2 regions of the Carnobacterium alterfunditum DSM 5972 genome follow, and region 1 is predicted to be linked to the other one. Evidence: predicted binding sites of a transcription regulator. Region 1 holds the regulator's gene; the other holds the start of a gene.
What was found. The regulator LexA, encoded in region 1, represses DNA repair genes until DNA is damaged. The targets are predictions, from matches to a motif close to CNAACANNTGTTNG.

Region 1 (3,758 bases):
TGCTATCATTGTATTATTAGATGAAGATAAATCGGCAGATCCGCCCCAGAAATAAGGAACTTTTTTAGCGATAGCATTCAACGCTTGGCTACCTGTAACACGAGAAGCTAATGCATTATCTTCAACATCATAAGATGGTAATTCAGCATCCCAATCAGCTGGTAATTCATTGCTTAAAGCTAATTCAAATTGTTCTGCTAGTGCTGGATAATCAGTACGGTAAGCTTCAAAAGCTGCTTTCCATTCTTCTTCAGCTTTAGCGCCTTTTTCGATCATTGTTTCTTTAAAACGGTCAGCTACTTCAGTAGGAACAAAGAAATCTTCGCCTTCCCATCCGTATGCTTTTTTAGCAGCTTCAATTCCTTCTGCTCCAAGTGGTGCACCATGAACTTTATGTGTTCCCGCATTAGGAGCACCAAATCCAATAATAGTTTTAACTTCGATCAAAGTAGGTTTTTCTGTTTCAGTTTTTGCAGCTTCAATGGCTGTGTTGATCTCATCTAGATCATTGCCATCTTTTACAAGAATATGTTGCCAACCATAAGCTTCAAAACGTTTTCCTACATTTTCAGTGAAGGATTTAGATGTTGGTCCATCTAAAGAGATGTCATTTGAATCATACAGAACAACCAATTTTCCAAGTCCCAAATGAGCAGCTAAACTAGCAGCTTCAGCTGAAACGCCTTCCATTAAATCGCCATCTCCACACAAAGCATATGTATGGTGATCAACAATTGAGTGTCCCTTTTTATTATAAGTAGCAGCTAAATGAGCTTCTGCCATAGCCATACCTACAGCATTTGCGATTCCTTGTCCTAAGGGGCCAGTTGTCGCTTCTACTCCATCAGTATGATTAACTTCTGGATGTCCAGGTGTTTTACTGTTCCATTGACGAAATTGTTTTAAATCATCTATTTTAACGTCATATCCAGCTAAGTGTAACAAGCTGTATAATAACATTGAACCATGTCCAGCTGATAATACAAAACGGTCACGATCGAACCATTTTGAGCTTTTTGGATTCACTTTTAATTGTTTTGTCCACAATGTGTAAGCCATTGGAGCAGCTCCCATAGGTAAACCTGGGTGTCCGGAGTTGGCTTTTTGTATGCCATCCATACTTAGTGTTCTTATTGTATTTACTGCTAATTGGTCTACGTTATCAAACAAAAAAATCATCCTTTCAATTTGAACTATCTTATAGTACCCTATTAGTTTACTATTATTTCACTCCAAGTGCAACGCTTTCACGGAGCGAATGGTACTAATTGGGATAATTTGTTGCTCACCACACTGACGAACAACTTTTTTATCTCCCATGTAGGCCTTTATTTTTTTGTATTTCTTTCAATTTTTCCGGAGTTACATCAGTACCTTCTTCATCGACTATTTTTACACCCTCAATTGTTTTTTTCATTCCACCCCTAAAGGCTTCAATGTAAGCATCTCTCAATTTCTTTTGTTCCACTTGTTCTTGTATAGTTAAGCCTTTTGTTTTCGATTTATTAGCTAAAGCATTTATTCTTTCAATTTGTTCTTTTGGCAACATTTAATCACTCCAACATTATTTTTATTTTCTTGTTCAACTATAACAAACTTCTTTAAAAAAAACATTCTTTTATCATCTTTAGCTACGAACGTTTGTTTGATTTGTTGTGCCATATATGGTAATCTTAAAATGATAAAAAAAGAAACGAGGTGTTTGTATCTATCATGGGTAAAAATCCGGAATCAAGACAAGTCGAAGTCTTGCAATATATATATAATCAAGTTAAATTAAAAGGTTATCCTCCAACTGTTAGAGAAATCGGAACGGCTGTCTCATTATCTTCTACCTCAACAGTTCATGGCCATCTTTCCCGCTTAGAAAAAAATGGTTATATCCAACGGGATCCTAGTAAACCGCGAGCAATTGAATTAACAGCATCAGGTTTAACTAAATTGGGCATTGCGTTAGATAAAATTCCTTTATTAGGAACTGTAACAGCTGGCGAACCAATATTAGCGGTAGAGGAAGCAACAGATTATTTCCCTCTTCCTCCAAACTTACAATTTGAAAATGAATCATTGTTTATGTTGACTATTCGAGGAGAAAGCATGATCAACGCAGGTATTTTTGATGGCGATGAGGTTATTATTCGTAAACAGGGCACTGCTAATAATGGCGATATTGTCATAGCTATGACTGTTGACGATGAAGCGACTTGTAAAAGATTTTACAAAGAAGAAGATCATTATCGACTACAACCTGAAAATGACACAATGAGCCCTATCCTACTTAATGAGGTTATTATTTTAGGCAAAGTCATTGGCCTATATCGTAGCCATATCCAATAATAAAAAACGAATGGACAGGAGCAAACTCCTGTTCATTCGTTTTTTTTATATTCTTGGTAACTTTAAAAGTTTTATTTACTTCAATATATTTTTTACAGGGGCGAATGTTTTCCTATGAATTGGGCATGCGCCATGTTTTTGTAAACCTTCTAAATGAACTTTAGTTCCATAACCAGCATTTTTAGAAAAACCGTATCCAGGATATAATTCATCATAGTCAGCCATCATTCTGTCCCTTGTTACTTTAGCAATAATACTGGCTGCAGCAATAGACAAACTTTTGGCGTCTCCTTTAATAAAACTTTCTTGGGGTATACTAACAGGCAAATGCATGGCATCGATCAACAGTTGTTCTGGCTGTTTAGGTAATTGTTGTACAGCCTCGATCATTGCTAATTTAGTTGCCTGGTATATATTTACTTCATCAACCACTTGATGGTCTTTTATCCCAACACCAATAGCTATCGCTGATTCTTGGATTTGGTCGAATAATGATTCTCGTTTTGCACTAGATAATTGCTTGGAATCATTGATCCCTAACACAGCAAAATCAATCGGCAATATAACAGCAGCTGCCACAACAGGTCCAGCTAATGGCCCTCTTCCTACTTCATCGATTCCAGCAATATACTGGGTCCCTTTTCCCCAAAAATAGTGCTCGATTTGAAGCATCTCTTGTTGTTTTTCAAGAATCGATTGCTGCTTTTTCAACCGATTTTCCCAAGCATTATAAGCATTTATAGCACCTTTACGTGAATCATTTTTGATCTGGACCAATCGTTCATCAGCTGGGTTTGTAATTGATGTCAAAAGATCTTTTATTGCCGCAATAGTTATTGGTTTTTCCACTCTCGTTCTCCTATTCTTTAGGTAAAGAAACCGGAGCAATATCTAGCGTGAATCGTCCTGCTTTACCACTTCTAATTTCATAGATCAACATTTCTGCTGCACGGCTGTAGTCCTCTCGAAAACCTCTTCGTTCACTGATCAGCATTAGCAGTTCAGGTGTTCCTAATTCTAATTCTTCTTTAGTTAAAAGGAATCGTTTAGCAAATGTTTCTGGATAATAAGTTTTCATTATGCCTATTCCATACATCGCAATTTCATCCATCTGCAAAATAGTATCTTTGATTGCACCTGTCAACGCTAATTTTTCTCCGACTGCTGGGTCTTCAAATTTTGGCCAAAGAATACCTGGAGTATCGAGTAATTCCAATTCTTTGCCTAGTTTTAGCCATTGTTGTGCTTTTGTCACTCCGGGTTTATTACCTGTTATCGCAACATTTTTCTTTATAAAGCGATTAATTAAGGTCGATTTCCCAACGTTAGGGATCCCAATACTCATTGCTCGAATTGCACGAGGCTTAATTCCTTTAGCAGCTCTTCGATCAAATTTTGGTTGCAAAATTTCTTTTGCTTTT
Region 2 (3,758 bases), 1.1 Mb from region 1:
CTTTAGAATCTTCTTGCAATTGATCTAATTGAATATGATACGGTAAAATAACATGTGCTCGATCAGATATACGCAAATTATCTGTTGTTATTCCTCTTTCATTTAAATAAGCTAACTCTTTAATAAGCGCTTTAGGATTTACAACAACACCATTTCCAATGACACTGATTTTGTCTTTATAAAAAATACCCGATGGAATTAAATGTAATTTATACGTTTCACCATCAAATTGAATCGTATGTCCGGCATTATCGCCACCTTGATAACGTGCAATTACTTCAGCATTTTCACTTAAAAAATCTGTGATTTTACCTTTTCCTTCATCGCCCCACTGTGTACCTACTACTACTACTGAAGACACATGAACACCTCATTACTTTTTTTTTTACCCAAATACTTATTAATTCTATCAGTAAATGTTTATTGTTTCAACAAATAAACGAATATTTCATTTTATTTTAACTAAAAAATCAGAAATAGACGAACATTTTTTTATAAAAAATCAAAAAAAAAGACAATATACGAACAATCTATTGTTCAGTATCCTAAAAATCAGATTTTTATGAACTCATCTAACTTTTTTGGATCACATCAATAGTCCGTATTAGTCTTTTTTAACGTTGAGCCAGATCATCTGGATAATAGCTTAACGAAGAAAATTTATTGTATTCTTTTATAAATAAAAGTTTAACTGTACCCCTTGCACCACTTCTGTTTTTTTCAATAATAACTTCTATCACATTATCTTCGCCTGGTTCATGATCGTCGTCTTCTTCGCCGCCTTCACGATCATAATAATCATCACGGTACAAAAAAGCTACTATATCAGCATCTTGTTCAATAGAACCAGATTCACGAATATCGCTTAATACTGGACGTTTATCTTGACGTTGTTCAACACCACGAGATAATTGAGACAATGCAATCACAGGTACTTTTAGTTCTTTCGCTAATTTTTTTAGTTGACGAGAAATTTCAGAAACTTCTTGTTGTCTGCTTTCACGCCCAGTTCCTTCAATCAACTGCAGGTAATCAATTAAAACTAAACCAAGATTTCCTTTTTCTTGTTTTAGTCGGCGACATTTAGCACGGATTTCAGCGATCCTGATTCCAGGTGTATCATCAATATAAATATTGGCTTTTGACAGACTGCCCATAGCTACGATCAGACTTTGCCATTCTTCTTCTGATAATGTTCCAGTTCTTAAATGACCGGCATCAATACTGCCTTCCGCACAAAGCATACGATTGACAAGCGATTCAGCACCCATTTCTAAGCTGAAAATAGCAACTGTTTCATCCGTCTTAGTTCCAATATTTTGAGCAATATTTAAAGCAAATGCTGTTTTCCCTACTGCTGGACGAGCAGCTAAAATAATCAGCTCTTCTTTTTGGAGGCCAGCTGTCATTTTATCTAATGCTTGGTAACCAGTCGGCAAACCAGTAATTTCCTCATTATTTTGATAAAGCTGATCTATTTGAGCAATAGAGCTATTTAACACATCTGAAATGGCTAAAAAACCACTCCTATTACGTCTTTCAGATACTTCTAGGATACTGCGCTCTGCCTCGTCTAAAATCGTTGCAAGCTCGTCTCCTTCTTCATATCCTCTGGTAACAATATCTGTTGCTGTATGGATCAAATTTCTTAAAATAGCTTTTTGTTCTACTATTTTTGCATAATACTCCATATTAGCAGCCGTTGGAACAGAAACAGCCAGTTCGGCTAAGTAGGCCATTCCACCGACATCTTCTAACTGATTTCTAGATTCTAATGCATTGGTTACCGTAACGATATCAATAGCTTCGTTATGACCATTTAGTTCTAACATTGATTGAAAAATCAATTGATGTCCACGACGATAAAAATCTTTTGACTCGATAAATTCTAAAGCACCAACAACAGTATCCGGGTCTAAAAATATGGAACCTAATACAGCTTGTTCAGCTTCTATACTCTGCGGCGGTAAGCGGTCTTGAAAAGCTTCTTGTGCCAATAGATCCTCTCCCTTTCACTATCAATACTACGATTATTTTCCTTAAACTAATTGGATTCAATTCTATTATTCTACCTTAAAAATATAAGAAATACAATCCATCAAAAAGAACGCTCGTTCCTTTCTGATGGATCTAAATAAAAAAACATTTGGCTCTTATACTACGGAGCCAAATGTTTTACTTTTCATACTAATTTAATCTTCTGGTAATACTCTGACCGTTATAGTAGCGACCACTTCCGGGTGGATCTTCACATCGATTTTCATTGATGCTAAGCTTCTAATAGGAACCGGCAACTCAATTTTACGTTTATCTAGTTTAATATTTAATTGTTTTTCAGCCGCAGCAGCTATTTGTTTAGTTGTGACAGATCCAAATAAACGCCCATCATCAGCAGCTTTTGATTTAATTTCAATTGCATTTTCTTCTTTTTCAAGAAATTCTTTTACCATTTTAGATTCTTGTAAGATTTCTTCTTCTTTCTTTTCATCAGCTTTTATTTTTCCTTTTAATTCACTTACACTAGCTGATGTAGCTTCTTTAGCCAGATTGTTTTTTAATAAGAAGTTATGCGCATATCCATCTGCAACGTTCTTTATATCGCCTTTTTTGCCTTTACCTTTTACATCTGCTAAAAATATGACTTTCATAATTTTATTCCTCCTCTTCACTCTTTACAATAACATCTCGAAGCCATTCTTTTGCTTCTTTTATCGTTATGTCTTCTAACTGTGTAGCTGCATTGGATAAATGTCCGCCGCCACCGAGTTGTTCCATAATGACCTGTACGTTGATTTCACCCAAACTACGAGCACTGATACCAATTTTTTTATCAGACCGCTTCGTTATAACAAATGCTGCGTCTACATTGGACATCGAAAGCATCGTATCTGCCGTTTGGGCTGCTACTACTGTATCATAAATACTGCCTTCTTCACCAATCGCAACTGCTATATTCTCAGTGATAAATTCAATCGTTTCGATCAAGTGGCTACGAAGAAGATATGTTTCTGTATCTTCTTTCAATAATCGCTGGATCATAACGGCATCAGCACCGCAAGATCTTAAATAGCTCGCCGCATCAAACGTACGAGATCCTGTTCTAAGAGAAAAACTATTTGTATCTACAACAATTCCACCTAATAAAGCAGTAGCTTCAATTTTATTGATTGGGTCTGCTTCTTCTGATTGGTATTCAAACAGCTCAGTGATCAATTCAGCTGAAGATGACGCATAAGGTTCAATATAAACTAAAGCAGGATTGTTTGGAAATCCTTCTCCACGACGATGATGATCAATAACTACTACTTTATTCGTCCGTGAAATCAGGTCCGGTGCTATCCCCATAGAAGGACGATGGAAATCAACTAGTACAACTAAACTATTGACCGTAATCATTTGTTCTGCAACTGACGGAGTTATAATATAGCGGCTAATTTGATTATCTTTTTCAACTTCCTTCATTAATTTGGATATATCTTTACTAAACTCTTCTGGATTCACAATGACCCATGCTTCTTTATTATTCATTTCAGCAATTCTTCTAATTCCTAAAGAAGAGCCTATAGCATCTAAATCAGGATACTTATGTCCCATAATAAAAATTTGGTCAGATTGCTTTATTAGTTCCTGAAGTGCCTGACTGATCATCCTGGAACGAACACGCGTTCTTTTTTCCATTGGGTTTGTTTTTCCACCATAATAACGTGGTTCAATATCATAGCCCTTGACAACAACTTGGTCTCCACCTCTGCCTAAAG

Region 2: dnaB (replicative DNA helicase) is a predicted target of LexA. The motif match lies at 2,105-2,118, and genes of this name have one in related genera.

Annotation. Positions count from the first base shown of each region.
Region 1 covers NZ_JQLG01000004.1:2,197,906-2,201,663, reverse strand. Annotated here, with positions in the region: gene tkt (transketolase) at 1-1,179, opposite strand, end outside; gene BR50_RS10840 (DUF896 family protein) at 1,310-1,549, opposite strand; gene lexA (transcriptional repressor LexA) at 1,714-2,337, shown strand; gene BR50_RS10830 (ribonuclease HII) at 2,413-3,186, opposite strand; gene ylqF (ribosome biogenesis GTPase YlqF) at 3,197-3,758, opposite strand, start outside.
Region 2 covers NZ_JQLG01000004.1:1,139,854-1,143,611, reverse strand. Annotated here, with positions in the region: gene BR50_RS05870 (adenylosuccinate synthase) at 1-361, opposite strand, end outside; gene dnaB (replicative DNA helicase) at 615-1,997, opposite strand; gene rplI (50S ribosomal protein L9) at 2,193-2,648, opposite strand; gene BR50_RS05855 (DHH family phosphoesterase) at 2,653-3,758, opposite strand, start outside.